DNA from 2 places in the Reinekea sp. genome. Region 1 is predicted to be linked to the other one. Evidence: riboswitches for the same ligand, from Rfam matches in the RefSeq annotation. Region 1 holds a riboswitch; the other holds the start of a gene.
The links. A riboswitch is a leader RNA that binds a small molecule or an ion and turns the genes downstream of it on or off. The one in region 1 is predicted to bind cobalamin.
Positions count from the first base shown of each region.

Region 1 (12,203 bases):
TGGATCCGCCACCGGCCAAGGTATTGATAATGCCAGCGATCAGGCCAGTGCCTAACAGCAGGCTCACGGTTATTACGGTAATTTCCATAAACTAGGTCGTCTAAATCGGGACGACACGTTACCAGCCCTCAAGGCGGCACGCCATAGCACCTTTTGCTTAGTCGCACGGGTCTACTCTTTGGCCATCCAATCTATTGCCTTATTCGTACATTCAACCGATTATGTTTTCAATCACTTCAGCTTTGAGGATTCTATGCCACATGCACTGATTACCGGCGGCAGCCGCCGGCTCGGCTTATATCTGACCGAACACCTGTTGGCCGATGGCTGGCAGGTCACGGTGTTGACTCGCAGCAGCAGCGCCGAACTGGACCGCTTGCGTGGCGAGCGCCTTAATATCGTCACGTTGGACTATTATCAACTGGATCAGATCAAGACCTTTTGCCAACAAATTGCCGCCCAACCCCTGGATCTATTGATACACAATGCCTCACTCTTTGTCGGCGGTGTCGACACCGGTTCGAGTGAAGCGTTCGGCCAATTGTTTCATATCCACATGCAATTGCCCGCGTTGCTCAACACCGAATTGGCCGCCGCCTTGGCGCGTTCAGACAACGGTAATATCATTCATATGACTGATATCTATGCCGAGAACCCCAATTCAGACTATGCCCTCTATTGCGCTACCAAGGCTGGCTTGGAGAATCTATCGAAATCTTTTGCCAAGCTGCTGGCCCCGCAGGTACGCGTCAATTCGATTCAACCGGGCGCGCTAAAATTCTTACCAGATCATAGTGCTGAGAGTAAAATACAGGTGCTCAAAGATAGTCTGTTACCCCATGAGGCTGGCTTTGAACCGATCTTCCAAACCGTACAATATTTATTGGCCAACAGCTTTATCACCGGCACTGCCATCAAGGTTGACGGTGGCCGTTCGATCAGCCGCAACTAATTCATTATCCGCCGCAAACAGCAACCTAACCAACGGGACAGACATGACAACAGCCATCATTAACATCAAGAATCTGCGCTTACGCACCTATATTGGTTTTAATCCGGAAGAGCTGCAAAAACAGCAGGATGTGATTATCAATGCCGAAATTCACTATCCAGCCGATTTGGCGTGCGCCACTGACAGTGAAAATAATGCCGTCAACTATAAGGTGATCACTAAAAAGATGATCGCTTTGGTGGAAGAGGGTCAATTTAAACTACTGGAGCGTTTAGCGGCTGACCTGCTGGCAATTGCCCATGAACACCCCGATGTCAGTTATGCCAGCGTGTCGGTTGATAAACCGCACGCCTTGCGCTTTGCTGATTCGGTGTCCATTACGATGACCGGCAAGAAATAACAAGAGGCTATATGATCAGGCCCGAACGGGCCTGACGTCAGAGCGGAACATGTTAGCGGACAAAATCCCGACGCAGGTCACGATCGGTCAAAAACTGCCCCCCCAGCGATAGCGTTTCAGTGCTGGAATGGCTATCCATCACGCCACGCGCCTTAACACAGTAGTGGGTGGCATTGATCTTCACGGCCACATCTTCAGTATCCAGTAGCGTTTGCAACGCCACCAATACCTGCTGATTCAACCGTTCTTGTACCTGAGGTCGCTGCGCAAAGAAACGCACTATGCGATTTATTTTCGACAATCCGATAATCCGCTGACCCGGGATGTATGCCACGTCTGCAAAGCCATCAATGGTCACAAAGTGGTGTTCGCAGGTACTGGTCAGCTCAATATCGCGGATCCGAATCATTTCAGTCGCAGACATCTTATTTTCAATAAGAGTTATTTTTGGGAACTTGTTGTAGTCCAGCCCTGAAAATATTTCATTTACATACATTTTGGCAATTCGATGCGGCGTTTCCGCCATGCTGTCGTCGGTTAGGTCCAACGCCAAAGCACCCATCACCTGATGCATCAAGCCTTCTATCTTTTCAATCTGAGCCGCGGGGGTTAATTTCTGCTCCACCACGGGCGTTTCCAAACCCAATTCGAGGAGCCTTTTATGGACCGCGTGCGCTTCTACTGATATTGCCATGGGTTGTCCTTTACTGATGAGGATACCGACCTGGCGCCAGATCCTATTGTCGTAATATGAGTGTCATAATATCACAGAGCCTTTCATTCTTATCCATAGGCCTTATAGGGACATTAGGCACACCCCAGTAGGCGAGAGTTTCCCTAACTGGGCGGATTTCCGGTTGACTTGCCCGATCTTTCGCTGTCAAATCCGCGTTCGTTCATACGGAATGCGGTGTAAAACCGCAGCGGTCGCGCCACTGTAATTGACAGTTCTTGGGTCATCAGCCAGAAGACGTGAACGAAACAAACCCTATTTTATTACTGTACGCGCCATACAGGAGATTCAGATGCCTTTAAATTTGACTATAGTTGCAGTTTTTGCAATTTTTTTCTTCGCCGGGCCAATTAGCGCCGAGACGGCCTACCCCATTAGCCGTATCGATGGCATGAATAAGACGATAAGGCTGGAGCGTGAACCGCAAAATATATCCTCCAAAACTCTCTTTACCGATGAGGTCCTAACCGCCATTCTGCCGAGCAACCGCCTGACCAGCATCACCAGTCTAGCCAGTGATCCAAATTACTCCAATATTGCCGATCGCCTGCCCAAGGGCGTGGCCCAGCTCGATTTTTACGTTGAGCCGATCCTCAACAACTTTCCCGACCTGGTCTTTGCCGCCAACTGGAGCGAGATCAACAAGGTCACTCAGCTGCGCCAAGCCGGCATCCAGGTTTATCTGGTTAATACCCCCTTTACTTTGGCGGCGATCGAAGCTGAAATTACCAAGCTGGGCGAGCTGCTCAATCGCAGCACGCAGGCAGCTGACTTGATTGCTAACATGCAAGGCGACCTAGCCTCACTGGCCGAACAAAAGGCGGCCATCGAACGGCAACAATGGGTTGCTCTGGACTATAACAGTTGGGGTACCGCTAGTGGTGCAGACACTACTTGGCAGGCCATTCTAGATGGCGTGGGCCTGATCAACGGCACAGCCCCTTATGAGCAGGGTGACTTTGGTCAGGTCGCCATGTCGAAAGAATTGATCATCAAGATCGACCCCGACGTCCTCTTCTTGCCCGGCGGCCTCTATGGCGCAGATCCGGCCAGCAATACCTTTTACCAACAAGTTATTAACGACCCGGCCCTGGCAGATGTGCAGGCGGTTAAAAATCGACGGGTCTATGAAATTCCAGGCGCACTGCGCGGCACCTACAGTCACCATATAGTTCGCACAATTCGCTATGTCAGCGACCAACTCAGCCACGATCTACCATAGGCGGCCGGCAATGTTAGGCATGTTTCGACCCACCTTGATCGCTGCATTACTAGCCAGTGGCCCCCTCCTCTTGCTGGCCTATCTGGCACTGGGCGCCGTGGCGTTGCCGATCGGTGAGCTGCTGTCCGTGATCAAGTATGCCTTGTTGGGCGACCTCGATAGTGCGCGCGAGCTGTTTCCGCGCACCAGCGCCATCCTGCTGCACATTCGCCTACCACGAGCTTTGGCTGGGCTATTGGCGGGCAGCAGCCTGGCTATAGCCGGCGCGGCGATGCAGGGCTTATTTCGAAATCCGCTGGCCAGCCCCGATATATTGGGCATCAGTGCCGGCAGCAGCCTGGGCGCCGTCTTGGCCATTACCACCGGCACCGCGCTGCTCCATCCATTGGTTTTACCGGCCTACGCCATCGTCGGCGCCTTAATCAGTGCGGCCCTGATCTACGCCCTAGCGTTGCGCTCGGAGGCGGGCCAGCAATTGCTGTTTATCATCTTGGCTGGACTGGCCTTATCCAGCCTGCTCACCGGCGCCACCTCTGCGGCCCTGTTGCTCGCCGAACAATATGAGATCAGCCAGTTTATTTTTTGGACCATGGGCGGACTGGAAGGCCGGATGTGGCCGCATGTACTCTGGCCGGCACCCTTTTTAATACTCTTTGGCAGCCTGCTGATCCGCCTGGCCAAGGCTTTGGATTTGATTTCCTTGGGGGAAGAAAATGCCCACGGCATGGGGCTCGATGTCGAACAGACGCGCCGCCGCACCCTGATTCTCTGTTCCGTGGTGACCGCCCTAGCCATCGCAATTGCCGGACCCATTGGCTTTATCGGCCTGATGGTGCCGCATCTGGTGCGGCTACTGTTTGGCCCCAATCACCGCTTACTATTGCCCCTATCTGCCTTTATCGGCGCCTGGCTGGTACTGGCCGCCGATCTGATCGGTCGCACCCTAATAGCGCCCCATGAGATCAAGGTCGGCATTATCACCGCCGTGCTCGGTGGCAGTTACTTTATTTTCCTAATAGTTCGGTTACAGCGACAGGGGAAACTGGCATGAACGCGCCGCTCTTATCGGTCCAAAAGCTCGGCTTTTATCGCCAAGATCGGGCCCTATTGCGCGACCTCAGCTTTGCCCTGGAACCGGGCGAACTGGTCGGTGTAATCGGCCCCAATGGCGCGGGTAAAAGTACCCTATTGAAGCTCTTGGTCGATTATCACCAACCGACCGAAGGGCACATTAGTCTATCGGATACGCCCTTGGCGTCGTTGAGCCATCCCGAACGCGCCCGACGCATCAGTTATATGGCACAACATTCGGCCCCGTCGTTACCCTTTCTAGTGCGCGATGTCATCGCCCTCGGCGCCCACAGTCGGCAGGCGAGTCAGATCCCGTCAGCCCAGGTGCTACGCAACGACGTGGCCGAACTGGCCGAGCAACTTGAATTGACCCATCTGCTCGACCGAAAGCTCACCGAGCTGTCTGGGGGTGAGAATCAGCTGGTCCAGTTTGCTCGTATCCTGATGCAACAGGCCCCGCTGATGTTGTTGGATGAGCCCACCGCCAGCCTGGATATCGGCCATGAAGCGCAACTCATGAACCTGTTGCGGCGCCATTGCGAGCACCAACATTCCGCCTTGGTGGCCATTCATAATTTAAATATTGCCGCGGTATTTTGTGACCGCTTGCTGCTCTTGGACAAGGGGCGATTGATTGCCAGCGGTACGCCGGAGCAGGTGATCACCCAGGCCAATATGGCCCAACTGTATCAACAGCAGGTCACGGTCAGCCAACATCCGGTGACCGGCACGGTCACAGTACTGCCGGTAAAACAGGCACCCATAGCGGTGCCCCTGCATGTTCATCTGATCGGTGGGGCAGGCAGTACGGTCGCCTTGGCGCGTTGGTTGTTGCAACGCGGCGTCACGGTGAGCGGCGGCATCGGTCATGAACAGGACTCCGACACCGACTTCTGGACGGCCACCGGTATGCGCCATATTGCGGTGCCCGCCTTCGCCCCAATCGATCAAGACGCGATCGACCAGGCCCAGGCCATGGTTGAATCGGCCGATCTGACTATCGTTTGCGATTTCCCAATCGGCGCTATGAATGAGGGCAACCTGATCCTGGCCGGTCACGCCAAACTGCTGTGGTTATTGCAGGAAGACGCTGAAACCGCGCATCAACGCTTTTATAGCGAGGCTCAAGCCAAGGACTTCGCGCAACTGCAACAACAGGGCGTCCGGCTGACGGCCTTGGCAGCCATCGAACAATTGACCGGACGCATCGGCGAGCTGAGCGCGTAGCACAGCAAAGACCTGCACAGGGCTATACTGAAAATGACACGGGGACATATCTTTCCGCCTCGATAGCCCTATAATCACTCTTTTTCGACCGGCGCTGCATTGCTTGCAACGCCCATGTTAGAAGGATGCCCTGCGCTTGGCCGACGAATTTTTGAATCCAGTTGACGACACCATTGATGTACAGAGCCAGGAGCAGGAAATGCTCATTGGCAGGATGTTGGTGCATCAAGAATTTGACGACGTCGCGTTAATCCTTGAATCGTTGCCGCTCGATAAACGGCTCGAGCGCTGGGCAAAAATACCGACCGCCAGTCGTCTAAACATTCTTGTGGTAATGCGCGGCGATCCGCGTGAAACATTGCTCGACGCCATGTCACTCGACGAGCTGGATGCCTTATTCCAAGAGATGGACGCCGAGGATCTGGTTGAGTTGGCCGACTCCTTGCCGAATCGCTTGGTCGATCGGGCTTTACAGGCAATGGATTCCAAGCAGCGCCAATATTATGAAGGGGCGCAAAAATACGCCGATGAGCTGGCCGGGCACTGGGTCGATCACAATCAACTTATCTTGCCGCAAAACGCCAAGGTGCGGGATGGGTTGCGCCTGTTGCGGCGAGAACTTCCCGACCATGTCGACGCCGTATTCCTGATCAATCGGGCTGGGCATTTTTCCCGCGCGGTCCATATCGGCGATATTATCGGCGCCCCCGACCATGTGCCCTTAACCGACCTGAGTGAGCCAGACCCGCACGAATTTTTAGTGATTGCGGCATCCGACAGCGCCGTCGACGCGGCCTTTCGGGTCCAGAAGAGTGGCTACTCAGCCCTACCCGTGGTCGATGCCCAGGGTCTGCTGCTGGGCCGCATGGATGTACGCACGGCCAGTGAAATCGTCAATGAGTATTACGAAGGTCAGATCATGGCCGGCGCCGGTATGGATGAAGATGAGGATCTGTTCTCGCCGGTGGTCACCAGCGCAAAGAACCGCGCTTTTTGGCTCGGCATCAATCTGTTAACGGCCTTCGCCGCCTCTTGGTTTATCGGCCTCTTTACCATCACATTGCAGGAAATTGTCGCCTTAGCGGTTTTGATGCCGATTGTCGCCAGTATGGGCGGGATCGCCGGTAGCCAAACCCTCACCCTGATCATTCGCGGTTTGGCGCTCGGCCAAGTGACCAAAGACAACCGCCGCGCGCTGCTTAAAAAAGAGCTCAGCGTGGGCGGTTTGAATGGCATTATCTGGGCCATCACCGTGGGTATCATCGTTTCGATCTGGTTTGCCAATCCGATGATTGGCGTGGTGATTGCCCTGGCCATCCTGGTGAACATTTGCGCCGGTGCGCTGTCCGGCGTGGTCATCCCGATCGTGCTCAGTAAACTCAAATTGGATCCGGCCCTATCGGGCTCGGTGGTGCTGACCACGGTCACCGATATAGTCGGCTTTGTCGTCTTCTTAGGTTTGGGATCGTTAATTCTATGACATACCCTGATATACCGCACGGCCAAGCAATAGACCGTGAAACGGCCAGATCGGCGGCGGCCCTCCTATTAGCGGGGCGCGCCACCCAACAACCCATGGCCCGCTTACCCGATGCCATTCGACCGCACAGTCTGGCGGCGGCACTGGCCATTCAGCGCGAGGTAATTGCTCAGCAGTCCGATGCCGTCGCCGGTTGGAAATGCGCGCTGCCCAGTAAGGATAAACTGGTGCTGGCGCCGATTTTCGCGCGCACCGTTTTTCGCGGCTCGACCTGCACAGTAGAGCCCGAACAAGGACGCGCCCTGGTTGAGCCGGAAATTGCCTTTGTGCTGGGCGCTGATTTACCGGCACGCGCGGCCGCCTATACTCCAGCCGAGATCGATGCCGCCGTAGGCAGCTGCCATATGGCATTGGAATTGGTGCAACAGCGTTACGCCGGCGATGCCCAGGTTGGCTTTCTCGATCAATTGGCCGATGGCCTGCTCAACCAGGGTTTGTTTTTGGGTCCGGTTATTGACCGTGTCGCGGCTTACCAATGCATGACCATGACCATCCGCTTTGAACTGCCGGAGCAGACCCAATCCTTGGCTGGCGTGCACCCGAATGAATTGCCGCAACGGCCGCTCTATTGGTTGGTCAATTATCTCAGCCAGAGCGGTGTCGATTTGAGCGCCGGCCAGGCCATTATCACCGGCACCTATGCCGGGCTGATTGAGATGCCGCTGGCGACACCGATTCAGCTGCACTATCAGGGTTTGGGCCAGTGCGGCCTGACGATCGAAGCAAGATCGCGCTAGCCGTAAAAGCAACCGTGACTGTCCTCATCGACCAGTTTGATGAAGTCATCTAATTGTCGGACGATTGGGTGCGAGTCGTAACGCACCCATTTCAGATCGGCCCGTTGCCAATAGATTTTCCAGCACTGGTCTTTTTTAACAAATACGGCCTTAGCCAAGCCGCTTTCAAGCCTAAGAGCAGGATCGCGCGGGTCGGCCCGAGTCTCGAACAATTCAACGCTTTGGCCGCTTATTCGATAGTCTATATCGAACTCATGACGCAGATGTGCCGCGGGCCGCTTGAGCACTAGGTATTGGTCCAGGACCCGAGCACAACGTTTGAGTTCAAATTCACTGATCGTCACCGTGCGTCCTCCGGGTTAAGTCAGATTCCAATCCTAATTCCAATCGGCCGTTCATGGCAACGCATTTGCTACTGGTTCAGTGCTAGCTTAATGGTCTGAACGGAAAAAAAATCGTCGTGGCTCTGGTCGTGGCTCAGGCCGAGCTGCTAATCTATGGCCGATTGGACGGTGGCGTATTTCAAGCTGAATTAGCGATAACATCCGACCGGTCCCTACCCGCCAGCCCGGCGGTTCAACCAACCCAAGAGAAGGATCTTAGTATGTATTTTGGCAGTGATAATCAAAGTGGCGCATCCGATGCGGTCTTTGCCGCATTAGCACAGGCGAATCAGGGTATCTCCGCCGCCTACGGCGACGATGAGTGGACCCAACAGGCCGTTCGCGCGATTCAAACTACCTTTGACAGCCCGGCCGAGGTGTTCTTTGTCAGTACCGGCACGGCAGCGAATGCTTTAGCGCTGGCTTGCATGAGCTCGCCTTGGCAGATCATCCTGTGTCATGCCCAGGCGCATATCCTGAATGATGAACTGACCGCGCCGGAGTTTTTTACCGGCGGCGCGCGCATGATTGGGCTCGACGCCGGGCGCGAAAAACTCAGCCTGGAGACCCTGAGCCAATACCTCAGCCAGGGCTCTGCCCACCCGCCACACAATGCCGAGCCGGCGGTCCTGAGCCTGACCCAGGTCACCGAATCGGGTCAGGTTTACAGCATCGAAGAGCTGGCCGCGCTGTGCGCTGTGGCCCATCAACATGGCCTAACCGTCCATATGGACGGCGCGCGCTTTGCCAATGCCGTGGCCGGCTTGAACTGCCATCCGGCGGCCATCAGCTGGCAGGCAGGAGTCGACGTACTGAGCCTCGGCGCGACCAAAAACGGCGCTCTCAGCGCCGAGGCCATCGTGTTTTTCAATCGTCCCCTGGCCGCTAATCTGGTGCCCCTGCGCAAGCGTTCCGGTCACCTAGTGTCTAAAGGCCGTTGGCTTGGGGCGCAATTCAGTGCCTGGCTTAACGACGGGCACTGGCTCGAGCTGGCCGCCCATGCCAACCGCATGGCCACCTTGTTGGAACAGGGTATGGCGGCATGCCCGGCCAGCCAGGTCATTTGGCCGGTCGCCGCGAATGAGGTCTTTGCTATTTTGCCGAGCCCAGTGATCGAACAGCTGCGCGCTCAGGGTGCAGTTTTTTATCAGTGGCCGCGGCATTTTGTGCCCAGTCACTTCAACCTGAGCGAGCACGATGAGGTGGTCCGACTGGTCACCTCCTTTCGCACCAGCGAAGCAGATGTCACGACCTTCCTCGGCCACCTGAACGCCGCCGAGCGAGGCTAACGCCTGCGTCGGCTCAAGGCCGCGATTCCAGATCGCGGCCACTCTATGGTCCATTGCTTGCGCTCCAGATTGATGCGGCTCACGAGTCTTATTATCGGCCCATGGCCGTGACGAAAATCTTGCCTCGACCTTGGTCAAGCACCACGGCATAATCGCCGCTTTCTTGCCTTAGAGTAGTACCCTATGACCGCACCTATCGATCAGACCCTATTAGCCCAATTGGAAACTCAAGCGTCGGATAAGCGTTACGATTATCTGGTGCAGCAACTGATCGCACGCGGCGAACTGTGGATCTTGGTTGGCGACGGCGGCAGTGTGTTGTTAAACAGCGATGGCGACGACTGCGTCCCGGTCTGGCCGCACCAAAGCAGCGCGAGCGCTTGGGTCAAGGACGAGTGGGCCGACTGCACCGTCACCGCCATCAGCCTAAGCGATTGGCAAGCGCGCTGGACCGAGGGTCTGCTGAGCGATGGCCTGAGCCTGGCCGTCTTTCCCAACCTCGACGAAGAGGCCTTGGTGGTCAGCCCCGATGCCTTTGATGAAGATATTTATGACGCCGTATCGGCACAGTAACGTAACTTATTGAACGCGCCACCGGGGCCGCTAATCGGGCGGCCCCAGTGAGTCCGCCCACCCAGACCTGATCACTACCGATAGAGCCATGCCGATGCCGACCTCGCAAACGAACACCAACCCTTTAACTGAACTCAGCGCAGCCACTTTGCCGGCGGCCTTTATTGACCTGCTCGCCCTATTGATGCGCAGTCCATCCGTGGTTGGCGCAGAGCATTCCTTTTGCCGTGTGCTACAGCGCGAATTGGAAGAGCGCGGCGCTACCGTAACCTGGTATGAAGGGCTACTGGTCGCGCAGGGCAAACAACCGGATTCTCTCTATCTGGCCGCCCATATGGATCGCCACGGATTAATCTGCACCGGGCCGAATGAATTTCAATTTGCCGCCTTCGTCGCTGGGGCCCGCTCCGATCTGCTCGGCAATTCGGTCAGTGAACAGTTGATGCGCAAGGTGGTTGACCGCTTTGACGGCGAACAGGTCTATGCCTATGAACCCTGGTCGGGCACCTATCGTGGCAAAGGCACCATCCAAGAGGCCCATATTTGCGAATATCGCAACAACCTGATTTTTTCCGTCGCCGGCTTAGAGCATCTTATCGCGGGCACCCCGGTGGCCTTTCTTGATAAGTTGCGGGTCACCGATGAGGCGTTGGTCGGCCAACTCGATAATGTGCTCACCGTCGCCGCACTGGTCTATTTGTTTGAGTGTGGCTTTCAAGGTACTGCCTTCTTTACCGCTCAGGAAGAGGCCGGTAAAAGTTGGCGCTATCTGCTGGAGTGGTTTCGTCGTTTCGGCGGTTCGACCAACCAACTGATCGTAGTCGACACCAGTCCCTTTCCCGATTTCGCCAGCGCCCAACAACAGCAATTGGTGTTGCGCAACAAGGACGCGAACGCCCAATTCAGTGCCGAACTGACCGCTCAACTGGCGCAAGTTTGCCACCAGCTGGCCATCCCCATTCAATACAAGGACACCTTTGTTGAGGCACAAAATAACCTGCTGGTTGCGCAGGGCCTGCCACCAGGTTCCTTAGGTTCCACCGAAATGGGGCGAATCATTGCCGCGTCTAAGGGCTTGGTGATTGGCACAACGGTACAGATACCCACATCGGGTTATCATACCCTGTCGGAAACGGCACCAAAAGAAGCGGTAGCGGCCTTTCTTAAGGTCATGTCCTATCTGGCCAACGTGCCGGCCAGCGCAGTAAATGCTGATTGATAAGCCTTTAATCGATAAAGACCGGCTTCATTAATCCATTACCCACAGGTTGCCATTGCGACCTGCCACACAGGGGTCCGAACCGGACTCAAAAGGATAATCCTTGACTGCATTGACCCTAGCCGATGGCCGTTTTGATGATAGTGGCCATCTAGTATTGTTTGAGAATATCAGTCGCGATTTGCTGCACAAGGGTTACAGTATCAACCCCTTTGCCCTGCCCCTAGGGCTGGCGGAAAATCTCCTGGAGCATCTGCAGCAGATGCCTGAAGTGGCGTTTTCGGCCGCCGGCGTCGGTCGCCAACAGGATTACAGCTTGAACGGCTTTGTGCGCAGCAACCAGATTGCCTGGATCGAGGGCAACTCCGACGCCGGGGCCCAATGGCTGCAGTGGGTAAAGGGCTTACAGACCTATCTCAATCGAAGGCTGTTCCTCGGCCTATTTTCGTTCGAAAGCCACTTTGCCCATTATGCCAGCGGTGATTTTTACAAACGCCATGTCGATGCGTTTAAGGGCCAGGCCAACCGGGTTATTTCTTTGATTGTCTATTTGAATCGAGACTGGAATCCGGCCGACGGCGGTGAGCTGGTGATCTATCAAGACAGCACAGATTGGGAGGGTATCCGTGTTACACCCGCCTTTGGTACGGTGGTCGCCTTTATCAGTGAGGATTTTCCGCACGAGGTCCTGCCGGCCCGGCGCGACCGCTATTCGATTGCCGGCTGGTATCGCCTGAACGGCTCCCAGCCGGATCGGATCGACCCACCGAACTAGGTCCAAAGCTTGTGTTTGGCCCTTGTGTTTACCGATAGCAGCCCCACATCGCGTATTGTGCGAAAAATTAATTTTGCCATCG
Region 1 is NZ_CEYAVF010000039.1:5,006-17,208, forward strand. Features, by position in the region: gene AC4FIC_RS13540 (sulfite exporter TauE/SafE family protein) at 1-88, opposite strand, end outside; gene AC4FIC_RS13545 (SDR family NAD(P)-dependent oxidoreductase) at 254-952, shown strand; gene folX (dihydroneopterin triphosphate 2'-epimerase) at 996-1,352, shown strand; gene folE (GTP cyclohydrolase I FolE) at 1,405-2,046, opposite strand; cobalamin riboswitch at 2,213-2,346, shown strand; gene AC4FIC_RS13560 (ABC transporter substrate-binding protein) at 2,378-3,307, shown strand; gene AC4FIC_RS13565 (FecCD family ABC transporter permease) at 3,318-4,358, shown strand; gene AC4FIC_RS13570 (ABC transporter ATP-binding protein) at 4,355-5,605, shown strand; gene AC4FIC_RS13575 (magnesium transporter) at 5,742-7,085, shown strand; gene AC4FIC_RS13580 (hydratase) at 7,082-7,882, shown strand; gene AC4FIC_RS13585 (DUF3024 domain-containing protein) at 7,879-8,226, opposite strand; gene AC4FIC_RS13590 (threonine aldolase family protein) at 8,343-9,554, shown strand; gene AC4FIC_RS13595 (DUF2750 domain-containing protein) at 9,738-10,127, shown strand; gene AC4FIC_RS13600 (peptidase M42) at 10,222-11,346, shown strand; gene AC4FIC_RS13605 (2OG-Fe(II) oxygenase) at 11,450-12,121, shown strand.

Region 2 (12,203 bases), on a different contig from region 1:
GTATAGACAGGCCGCTGTCGGGGTTAACGATTCGACTATAAGGGCGCCGAGCGCCCTTTTTATGACTTGGCGGTTAACGGCCGACACCGGATGCATATCTTCGGTCGGCTAAGACGGCCTAACGAATAAGGTATAGAGCCCCAAGGTTTCGATCACCCATGCGCTTGGATGGCAATCTAAAGTCAAAAAAATGGGCTATGCTAAAACTGACCCGTTTATACAGTCCAATGCCAGTGGCCGCTTATTATCTAACAAAAATCCCCCCTCTGTTTGCTGTTGTGCTTCTTGCAATACTCTTGGTTAAGTTGGACTTTCTGACTGAACGCACAGCGAGTGCCCATGCGCTGGATGCACAGTTGGTTCGGCTTGAACAGGTTACCAACAACCTGGCCTTTGCCGTCAGCCAGCTTGTCGGCCACACTCAAAAGAAGACAAATGGTGCCGACTTGCTCAGCCATCTTATGCAACCCGGTGCTTTTGAGCTGGCCCTGAACAGTGCTTACCTACTTTTAGCTGATGGCACCTACTATCGCTTTAATGGCGGCAACCCGGTGCAACACTATTTGGTGACCCAGGACGACACCGATGCTGCGGCGCGCCCGCTGAGTCTAGTCGGCACATCAATATGGCGCTACTACTTTGACGCCGAGCGCCGGCTCGACTGGCGCATTTGGCCGGACCCGTTTAACCGCTCCCTGTTGGTGCTAACCCTACCGGTGGCAACCGATATTAGCAGTCGGCCACAACTGCTGGCGATCAGCTTCGAACCGGCTCAGTGGCTGGCGGCCCTAGGTCCTAAGTTGAATTTGGCCATTAGAGTTCAGGAGGACATCCTCTACGACACCTCAGATTACCCGAGCCAAGTCACGGCCTTAGTCGCCACTGTCGGCTGGAGCGATCCGGCCTTGTCCTTTCAACACTGGCATCGAGCGCAGCCCTGGCGCTATCTTTATATAGGCTTGGCGGTATCGGCCCTACTCATGCTGATAATCAAACTGATCGAAACGCCACAGAGACAACTGCAACAGGACCTGAGGCAGGCCCTAAAGATCAAGGCTTTTAGCCTACATTACCAGGCCATTGTCGAGCTCAACTCGAATCGCTGTGTTGGCGCCGAAGCGCTTATTCGCTGGCCAGCGTCCAACCTCAAACCGGAGCAATTCATCTGCGTCGCTGAACAGACCGGCCTCATTCACGGCATTGGTTTTTGGGTGTTGGAAACAGCTCTGGCCCAGTTGCAGCGATGGCGCAACGAGCGGCTTGAGATAGGCTATCTTTCGGTTAATCTGTCGATAATCCAGCTGGCGGACCCAGAGTTCCTAAACAAGATCGATGCACTTTTGGCGCGTTATCCCATTCGCGCGGGTGAGATCATTTTAGAAATCACCGAGTCGGTGTTGATCCAACAAGACGATGCCGAGGTGCTTCAGCTGTCGCAATTGCGCGCCCGCGGTTTTCATCTAGCCTTAGATGATTTCGGTACCGGCTGCTCGCCCCTCAGTAATGTAAAAAACTTACCCATCAATGTTCTCAAGATTGACCGATCCTTTATCGCCGGCATTCCCGACAACCGCTATGACGCCAGCATTTGCACAGCCATCATCCAGATGGCGAAAGCTTTGGATTTGCAGCTAGTGGCCGAAGGGGTTGAAACCCCGAGACAATTAGCTTGGTTGCAAGCCCAGGGCGTGACCGCCGCCCAAGGCTTCTTCTTTACCAAAGCCGTTTCGGCGAGCGATTTTCGCGCCCATATCTCGTCACCTCGACCGGACTTATTACCCGAGCTCGGCGCAAGTTAGGGCGGGCCCTAATCGTTCAACTGATCTGTCGCAATAGGCTTGTCTGCGATGGCGCTACAATTACGCCGCCGACCCACTAGGATGGATAATGAGCTCAACCATAGCCGTGTTAAATATTCCAAAATACCATGCCGATGAGATGCTCGGTCGGGTGCATTCAATTGAAAGTTTTGGCACCGTCGATGGCCCAGGCACCCGATTTGTGGTGTTTTTACAAGGCTGTTTGTTCCGCTGCAAGTATTGCCACAATCGCGATACCTGGGACTTGGATGGCGGCGAACTCTATAGCGTCACTGAAATGGTCGAGCAAATATTGCCCTATGCTAAATTCATGGACGCCAGCGGTGGCGGGGTTACAGTAACCGGCGGCGAACCGGTGTTGCAGGCCGCCTTTGTCGGGCTCTTGTTTGAGAAACTGCACCAGCACAATATTCACACCTGCCTCGACACCAATGGCTATGTCGGCGTTTACAGCGCTGAAGACAAGCTAATGATTGCCGAGAGTGACCTGATCATGGTCGACATCAAACATATCAACGATCAAAAACACCATCTATTGGTGGGCGTATCAAACCAGCGGACATTGCGCTTTGTCCGTTATTTGGCCAGCCTTGGCAAAAAAACTCGGATACGCTATGTGGTCGTGCCGGGTTATTCCGATGATCTGGATGACATCCATTCACTGGGCCAATTTTTGGCGCCCATGAATAATATTGAGCAGGTTGAGTTATTGCCCTATCACAACCTGGGCACCCACAAATGGAAGGCGATGAATTTGAAATATCCCCTAGAGGGCATGGTGCCGCCAACGGATGCCAGGATGGCAGAGATACAGTTGATCTTGGAAAGTTATGGCCTCGGCATCATTCGCTGAAGCGACACGCGAGCCTGTGTTTTCGATCCCATTCCTATATGCTGTGCCCAGACTGACACATTATTCATTAACCCCGTGCGGCCAACTAAGGCGACTGGGTTGCAGGCAGGCACCCTATGAAAATTCTTTGCGATACCCATTCCCATACCATCGCCAGCACCCATGCTTATAGCACGGTACACGACTATATTCGCGATGCCCGAGGCAATGGCCTAGAGCTGTTCTCACTGACCGACCACGGCCCGACCATGCCCGATGCGCCGCATCCATGGCACTTCGGCAATATGAAAATCTTGCCCCGGGTGGTCGAAAATATCGCAATCCTCCGCGCGATTGAGGCCAATATATTGCCCGAACCCTTTACCAACACGCACGACCGCTATGTCGACCTGCCCGATGGCATGCTGGGTTATTTGGATTTCGCCATCGCCAGCTTTCATGAACCGGTCTTTGCCCCCGGCAGTGTCCGAGAGAACACTCAGGCGATGATTCGAGCCATCACCAGCGGGGTAATTCAGATTATTGGCCATCCCGGCAATCCCAAATTCCCCGTCATCCAAGACGAGATCGTGCGCGCCGCCAAGGACCACAATGTGCTCTTGGAAATCAACAACAGTTCTTTTTTACAGTCCCGAAACGGTTCCGAACCCCATTGCCGCAGCTTGTTGGAGTTGATTGATAAGCACGCTGGGCAAGTCAGCCTAGGCAGTGATGCGCATATTAGTTTCGATGTCGGTCGCTTCGATTACACCCTGGGCATTCTCGACGAACTGGGTTTTGATGAACGTCGCATCACCACCAAGACCCCGGAACGCTTTTTGGCTTTCCTGGCGACTCACGGTAAGCCGGTGGCCACAGAATTGGCGCCCTGGTTGGCCACCTTACCGGCAACCCGGGGGTGATATCTGAGCATTGGGCGCTAAGCGGTTTGAGGCGAGCAAAGCAGGACTTCGCGCCCTATGGATCTGTCGCCAACGAGTGCACCAGATAGCGTTGTTGAAACGCTGCACTGCGGCCACGCGCCCAGTGAATCAGGGGCCAAGCCACGAGCAAGGTGAACAGCAGGCGCAGGCTCAATACCGCCGATAGGTCTGCGCCCATCAGTAAAATCAGCAGAGTATCCTCGATCAGGCTGTGACTGAGACCCAACAACGTCATAGCGGCAAAGACGTCCATCGGTTTAATGCGCCCAGATGCGGCTTCGCGAATTAGCAATCCGCCGCCAAAAGATAGCCCTAGGGTGAAGCCCACCAGGGTAATCGAGGTCGCCTGAGCAGAGATCCCAAATACTCGTAACAGCGGTGCCAAGGCAAGGTTAATCAGGCGTTCAATGCCGATAATTCTAAAGATACGCAACACCGCTAAAAGCAGCACAATAATCAGGAAGATAGCGACTAGACCCTTAAGTTGTTCCAGTGCCCACGCCAACAACGTCGGCTCTGGGCCCAAGGTTGGCTGCCAGAGCAGTATGGCCGGCTCTTGCAGGGTATTCGAAAAGCTGTAAATGAGATGTAGGAAGTAGCCATAGGCCAGACCACCAACCAGCCGCAACAACAGCGAGAAACCGAGACGAACCCCGGCCTTTTGGGCCACGCGCACTTCGATCGGCAGTGCGTGGCCAATCAACATCATGCCACCGATAACCGATACCTGAGCAACCGTCATGGCCCCATCAGAGTGGGTAAAAAAAACCAACATACCGGCGTAGATATTAGTAAGCAGACTGGTCGCCCAGACCAGGGCCATCGTCTCTGGTAAGCCGAGGCTGGCCATTAGCGGCGCCAAAAGTTGGCTCAATAACTCCACCCCACCGAGCTCCTCCAGCACTTTAATCACTATCAGAGTGGGCACCATAATCTTATAAAGGGTCCAAGACACCTCGAGGGTGTCGCGAGCCAAGGCTCGTAAATGATCGATTGGGCTTAGTGCGGTCATAGTTTAACTCATTGGGGGGCCTGGGCTGTGTGGAGCAACCAGCAGGCGAACGGGCCAAACCGGGACGGATTTGGGCATAGAAGCAAAAGCTGGACTATATTAGCGGGTAATGCTCGACGAATCAGGCCTTTATGATGCATACCCTTAAATACGCGCTGCTTTGCGCACTTCTTTTACTGATCGTGACCGTGGCCATTGCGCTGCTGATCATTGCCTACCAGTCACAGCTGTCCGGCGAGATCATCAGCGAAGCGCTGACCCGCTTCGTCGATCAGCGTCTCATAGAGCGTGCTACTCAGGCTATAATTGAGCGCGAGCTGGGCCTACAGAACGCCGCCCTGTGGCTGGCCGGTCTGCTGTTGTTGGCTAGCAATCTAGTCAGTACCGCGCTTTTCCTGCGCCTGCGCAGGGCCATGACGAATGAATCTGCCCAACCAATATGAGCATTTTTCGGCAAAAATAGTTTTTTCGGACAAAGCGGGCAAAAAAATGCCGTCTGAGGCAATAAACTGGGGCTAATGCCGCCAAAGGCTCTTACACTGGCGTCAACATACACAATATAGGGCCTGCTAAGCGATGAATCTCGATAAAGCACAGAAACGAATTAGCAAAAAGGCGAATAAGGGCTTTCAAGGCTTCCCGCAATTGATTATCACCTATTCCGGCCCCAGCGCCGATCTAGCGACCCGGGTCGATATCAGCTTTATCGCGGATGAAAACAGTGCCGCTCAGGTGCAAACCTTTAACACCCAGGCCGACATCCGCAGCGATGAAACCATCCAGACCACCCTGGTGAAAATAATGGACCGCTCCGAGGCCCTCACGGTGAGCCTAACCGACGGGGTTCAAGCACTCACCTAACGGGGCCCGGTTACAGTGCGAGAATCTGGGTTGGGTTGTAAGTCAGCTCGATTAACCGATTCACCGTACCGTCGTCCAGATCGATTACCTTTAAGCCGGCGTTTTCACTGCCATCGCTTTGCGCCTGCACGCCGACATAGAGCGCATCATCGGTGGCCAGCAGGTCACCGATATTATATTGGTTGGTTCCCAAGACGATTTCGCTCGGTGTACTGGTGCCAGCACGCAGCACAAAGACCTTGTCGTTGCCCCAGCTCACGCTACCGGAAAAGTACACATCGTTGTTGGCCGACACGGTCACGCCGCTGATATTGCCATAGGGTGCCGCGCTCAGGTCGCCATCGTCGATCAACAGAGCCGTCGCGTAGCTGGTTGTGTTAAGGGTGGCGATACCACCGGTGTATTTGCCTGACGTATCGGCATAGTTGTAGGCGTCACCTGTGGCCGCGACATAGAGTAGGCCATCGTGCAGTGCAAAGGACCCGGCATTGCGCACCGGCAATTCGATAGCCTGAACGCCGGCCATTGTGGTATCGGTATCGACTAAACTATTCGTGCTGGTATCGATCACCACGACCTTGGAATTGGCAGCAGCGGCATAGCTGTCGTTCAAACCAGTTAACAGTACAAATAATTTCCCATCCAGCCACTCCAGATCGGCCATATGCGGGTTACCACTGCTGGCGTTAGCAAAGGCAGATAGATCAATTTTCTCGATGAGGAAATCAGCATCTGTCGTCGCGGCAGGATTAACCACCCACAGATCCTTGCTACCATTGCGAGACACGTAAGCTTGACGGCTACTTAGGGCCAATAGATCACCCGGATTGGCACTAAAATCATCGCCCAAGACACTGCGCTGCCAATCGACTGACACAACGTCCGATTCCGTATCAATACTGATTTTCGATACGGAATCAAAGCCATAACGTCCGAGTCGGAACAGTTCTCCAGCTTCAAAGGCAATGGCGATATCGGCTGGATTGGTGGTGTGAATTCGTTGTTCAAATACTTCATCGATTTCTAGGACTGTGTTGATCAGGATAACATCGCTAGTGGCATAGTCCGGCGAGGCTGCCGCCACCGCTAGGTTAACCGAACCCAAGGGGCTGTTATTCGGCTCCGGCAAACAGGCCACAAGGAGCATGGCGCTAGCAATTATTAACAGTTTTTTCATATATTTTCTCCAAAGAAATAAACAAGGCTAAGATAGATTTTGCGCCCAGGCAGCGGGCTATTGCTGTAATCCACCTGGTAGCGATTGAGTAGGTTTTCGACGGCGAGCGTGCCCTGCCAATTATTTTTTCGGCCACTGAGCGCGCTGTTAAATTGGTGTTTGGCGGTCGCCATGGTCGAGTTGGCGCGATCAAAATAGAGGCCGGCCTGATAGATATAACTGCTCTGCCAAGTCAGGCCGGGCAAGGGTGTCCCGCTCAGCTGATGGCGCACACTGAGTGGATAAAAGCCGGGCACCTGCTTTTGGTCATAGACCTTTAACAACGAGCTTGCCCAGCCACGTTGCCAGCTGCCACTGGAGCTCAGTTGCAACGCGCCGAGAGGGGCTTCGACCTGCCACTCCAGGCCATAAAAAATCGATTCATCGATATTAATATAACGACCGACACCCTGGGAGTTGAACACCGGCGCGATGGTATTGTCCGACTGCCGGGCAAAGGCGGTGGCATTGAACTGATAGGCCGCACCCTGCCATTGATAATTGATATCCCCGCTCAGGGCGCTCTCGGCAGCCAGGTCAGCATTGCCCTTAAAGCTGCCCAGATTCCCGAAGCGTTCAATGAGGTTCGGCAAGCGCTCGGAACTTTGCAGATTCACTTGCACGCGGTGCTCACCGCGTTGATAGCCAATTCCGGCCTGGCCACTGAAGCGGCTACCAGCCGCCTCTGTGTCATCCGAGCTATCACTGAAGGTGGCGTAGCGTAAGCTGCCGGTTAAGGTTGTAAAGGCAGCCACAAACCAGTCGGCGCCGAGACTGTGCGCCCCGCTCAGCCGTTCGGCGTCGACCTGGGTAACGCTCTGCTGTTCAATCACAAATTGCGCCTGATCCAATTGATTGTTCAACGTAAGCAGTCCCCAAGACAGCGGCAGCACAAAGGTCTGCGCCAGCTGTCGACTCAACAGTCGATCGCGACTGTCGCTGACAAAGCTGCCCAGGCCATTGGCCGGATCGCTAAAATGGCCCAGATCTTCACTGATATTGAAGCGCAGCGAACTGTCCTGGTGCCATAACCAGTCGGACAGGTTAATACCCAGTTGCAGCGCCTGTTTGCCTTGCTGGTAGTAGCTGTCGGCGCTGGTTAGATTGGCCCAGTGGGGCAGATTTTTCTGTTGATCGTGCGCACTGAGATTGACAAAGTAACTGCTCTTGGCTTGATTGATAGTGCCGGTTAGGCCACCGGACCAGGATTCAAATTGCGCATTGTTGCGCGTCTGCCATTCATCATCGCCGCTGTATTGCGCGGTGCCGCCATCGTTCGAGTAGGTAAAATCGTTATCGACTGCCAAGCCTTCAACAAAGCCGGTAACCGCCAGATTCGCCACCAGTAGATCACTGGTCACCAGGCCGCGCCGATGGCCAAAGCTACCGGTCTCGAGCAATATCTTAGTTCGATTTTGGCGTGCCGTGCGGCGCACTATATTGATGGCACCGCCCGGGCTGCCCTGGGCAAATTGAGTGGGGGTACTGCCGGAATAAACTTCGATGCGTTCGACATCGGCGAGCGACATCTGTTGCAAGAAACCGCCCTCACCGCCAACGTTCGACTGCAACACCCCGTCGAGGTAAATCTGGGTCTGGGCGCTGGGTGCGCCGCGCACGCTGACGCTGGCATAGCTACCAGTGGCCCCGGTTTGTTGCAACTGCACAGAGGGGGCTCGCTCGATAACATCGGCGACGCTTAGAGCGCTAGCCGCAAATTGGCTGGCATCGATTACGGTGACTTGGGCGGTACTGAATTCCGGCTGGGTGCTGAAAGCGGGGGTAATGGCAGAATATAGGGTCGGCAAAATATTAGCCGTCGGCTGGGCCGCATCAGTTTGCGCGCCAACCGATGCATCAACTAAGTCTTCTGCAGACGGAGTTGTTACAAAAAGGCAAAAAATTACAGACCACAGCGAAACGCTGCACGATTGTCTAAACGACATGCACCCACCCGTACGGAAAAATGACATCAGGCCGGTATCCGGACTTGAGAGGCTCAGCTAGGCTGTTGAATCAATCCCTTCCCGCTTGCGCAGTGGCATATATTGATTCAATGGTTTACCCTCTCTCACCGTTGCGGGGGCAGTACTGGTTTCACACCAGTTTCCCGTTTAAACGTTGTAGGTCACCTGAATTTGGAAGCGAGTATAGAGTGTCCGACGAAGCCGTCAACCCCTTATTTACAATGTCTGCACGCGATACGATCTGGCGACTGGTATTTTTTACCGGTTCCATTTTGGTGCACCTGGCTATATTCGCATTGGTCAAAATACCGCAGACTTCGGCGCCAATGGCGACGAAAAATAGTTTAACAGTGCAGCTCCAAAGCAGCATAAATACTATTACGCCCGTGCCGCAGGGCAGCGCCCAAACCCAGACAAAAAAAGCTCTTAGCAGCACATTGCCGACCAAGACGGCGACACCAAAAAAAATACTAAAACCCGACGCGCTGGGCAAAAAAATCGAACCTAAAGCGACTTTGATTATTGCCCAAACGGATCCAATAGAGACGTCCGTCTTCGTCGCAAAAAAAACCTCAGCTCCAATCGTCCAAGACCAGCTCTCCAAACCAATTGACGTACTCGATTTGGAAAAATTTGCGCGCGCAAAAAATATTTTAGCGACCGCCGAACTCGCCTCCATGGAAGACCTAAAGCCGACATCGACTGGGCCGGAGCAAGCGGCAATGCCAGCTGCGATTGCGTCGGCAATGGCCGAACTGCCAAAGGCTAATCCCCTCGACCAGATCGTATCCGAGCCCAGCAATGAGTTTCAATCCACCGCTCAAGTAGAACCCGATCGCGTCGATCGACGAGACGTGCAAAACTTTGCCGCCGCCCGCTTCGCCGGTCGCCCGCCGGTGCCGATCAAGCCGGCCAGTGCCATTCGCAAACGGCTGCGCGGCGAACTCGTTCTGCGCGGTTTTGTCGGCGCGTCGGGCCAACTGGAACAGCCCTTTGTGCAGCGGTCATCAGGGCATCTAGAATTGGATCAGGCGGCCCTGGAGCAAGCCTTGGCATGGTCGTTTCAACCGGCGCTGGAAGATGGTGTCGCCACCGGCCAATGGGTCGAGTGGACGGTAGCCTTTCGTTAAATGCCCCTCGGTCATTGCGACAGATCCTAACAGTTCGACGCCCCCTACCCTTGCACTTCACCAGGACCATCGGCACTATCGGCTAACATCGTAAACTGTTGTTGAGAGCCCATTGTGAGTTACCAATCTATTGCACTGCCGTCCGCTGCGGTCGGCAACCAGAGCCATCTTGGGGTGCATCGTTTCGGCCCGAGCGGCGCCAAAAAAGTGTACATCCAAGCCGGCCTACACGCCGATGAACATCCGGGCCTGTTGGTTGCTCAGTACCTGATCGGCCAGTTCGCCCAATTAGAACAACAGCAATTGCTGCTGGCCGAAATTGTCCTCGTCCCATTCGCCAATCCCATTGGCTTACGGCAGCGCACGTTCGGGCACCTCACCGGTCGCTGCGATTGGCATACCGGGCAAAACTTCAACCGTGGCATGGCCCTCGATTCGGCCGCACTGATTGAGAGCCTAAGGCCCGAGCTGGGCGAAGATGGCGAGCACAACAGCCGACTGCTGCGGGCAGCCATGCTGCACCAGGTCGCCCAACGCAGTGGCCAGATGGAAATTGCCACGCTGCACAAGACGCTATTGAGCCTGTCGATAGACGCCGATCTGGTATTGGATCTGCATTGCGATGAGGTCGCGCTACCCCATCTGTTTTATGGCCAGCATCAGCCTGAGATGGGTGCACAACTGGCGCATTGCCTAGGCTATGATATTTGCCTCGGCGAAGATGTACGCGGCACCGTGGCCTTTGATGGTACCCATACCCAACCCTGGGTCGTGCTCCAGGCCGAGTTTCCCGATCATCCCTTTGCCAACCCCTGCTTTGCGGCTACCATCGAACTGCGCGGTCGCAATGACGTGTCGGCGGCATTGGCCCAGCAGGACAGCCAGGGCATCGTGCATTTTCTCGCCGAACAAGGCCTGATCACGACCAGTGAGTATCAGCCACCGGCCTGCACACCTCAGCAGCATGGGGTTGACCAGGTCAGCCTAATACTGGCCAGCCATGCGGGCCTGGTGACCTATAGCCGTGCACTGGGTGAGTGGCTCGCCGCTGGCGATCTGATCGCCGAAATCGTTATACTGGACGGACCCGAACCACAGACTGTGGCGGTGCGCAGCCCCAGTGCTGGGCGGCTGTTTAGCCAGACCAATCACTTTGTGACCGCGCCCGGCCAGGTGATCGCCATGGTCGCGACGCACGAATCCCAAAACAGTCCCGGCACCCAGCTGGCCTTTTGAGGCCAACAGTGCCAAGCGACCAACGACCAGCCTAGGGTAGAGATGAACAACTTTGGTAAGGAAATTAAACGGGTTTATGATGCCATTGGCCCAGTTCTGGTGTATGACGACGGCAATAAGCGTCATCTCTCCTTTGGCGATGATGACGAACAGGGCTGCATTCTCAAGCACCAGCCGACACAGATCCAATACACCTACGTTCGCGCTATGTTGCTCAGCCTGTTGTTCAATGCCGCTCCAAACCGCGCGCTATTATTGGGCCTGGGTAGCGGCGCCTTGGCCAATCTGCTCTACCATCAGTTGCCCAAGGCCCATATCGATGTCGTGGAGCTGCGCAAGGTTGTGGTGGATCTGGCCTACAGTCATTTTCAATTGGCGCGTCATCCTCGCCTATCGGTTGGGATCGGCGATGCCGCCGCCAAACTCGCGCAGCCTGTTGACCAACCCTATGACCTGATCATGAGCGATATTTATCACGCAACTGGCATGGACGCGCATCAGTCTCAAGCAGCCTACTTGGAGCGCTGTTACCGACTCCTGGCGCCACAGGGCTGGCTGGTAGTGAACTTTTGGCAAGAACATAAGCAGGTTGAATTACTAGCCCAGTTACATGCGCTCTTTGCTCAAGTGTGGGTCAATAATATCGATGGCGGTAACTGGATCGTGATGGCGACCAATAGCCCCGAACTGCCGTCCGACGTACAATTAAAAGACAACCTCAATGACTGGAACAAACGGCTCGGTTTTTCCCTGACCCAAGTCGCCATTAGCCTGTGTTTGCATCGTTAAAATCGGGCGCTAATCAGGCTCGCCAATCGAGTCGTTCGGCAACCCACACCTGCCTAAGCTAACTTTTAAACCGGAGCCCGCCATGACCGATACCAGTTCTAACGCCCAGGCCGCGCACCTGATTGGTGTCACCGCCAAGGCCATGCTCGATGGCAGCGCGCACTATCTTCAAGGCGCAATAGAGCTCGAACGGCTGCGCCACCTAATCGGTGCCTATGAAAACGATCCGGACTTTATGGCCTTTGTCGGGGTGATGGCGGAAATCAATAGCCTCAAGCTGGATACCGACAAGCCGAACTGGGTCGAGCGGGCCACGCCAGCGCAACAGAGTGCGATCGCGGAGTCGGTAGCTTGGGCCAAAGCCGTGTCTTGGGCGCAGTGCCAAGCCTTGGCCGA
Region 2 is NZ_CEYAVF010000011.1:33,369-45,571, forward strand. Features, by position in the region: gene pflB (formate C-acetyltransferase) at 1-6, shown strand, start outside; gene AC4FIC_RS06330 (EAL domain-containing protein) at 279-1,799, shown strand; gene pflA (pyruvate formate-lyase-activating protein) at 1,888-2,673, shown strand; gene AC4FIC_RS06340 (phosphatase) at 2,790-3,575, shown strand; gene AC4FIC_RS06345 (nucleoside recognition domain-containing protein) at 3,631-4,608, opposite strand; gene AC4FIC_RS06350 (hypothetical protein) at 4,740-5,051, shown strand; gene AC4FIC_RS06355 (hypothetical protein) at 5,185-5,469, shown strand; gene AC4FIC_RS06360 (hypothetical protein) at 5,480-6,646, opposite strand; gene AC4FIC_RS06365 (TonB-dependent receptor) at 6,643-8,493, opposite strand; cobalamin riboswitch at 8,644-8,836, opposite strand; gene AC4FIC_RS06370 (energy transducer TonB) at 9,375-9,782, shown strand; gene AC4FIC_RS06375 (succinylglutamate desuccinylase/aspartoacylase family protein) at 9,897-11,018, shown strand; gene AC4FIC_RS06380 (spermidine synthase) at 11,061-11,807, shown strand; gene AC4FIC_RS06385 (DUF2489 domain-containing protein) at 11,890-12,203, shown strand, end outside.
Region 2: linked by a shared signal. The riboswitch ahead of AC4FIC_RS06365 (TonB-dependent receptor) and the one ahead of AC4FIC_RS13560 (ABC transporter substrate-binding protein) in region 1 are both predicted to bind cobalamin.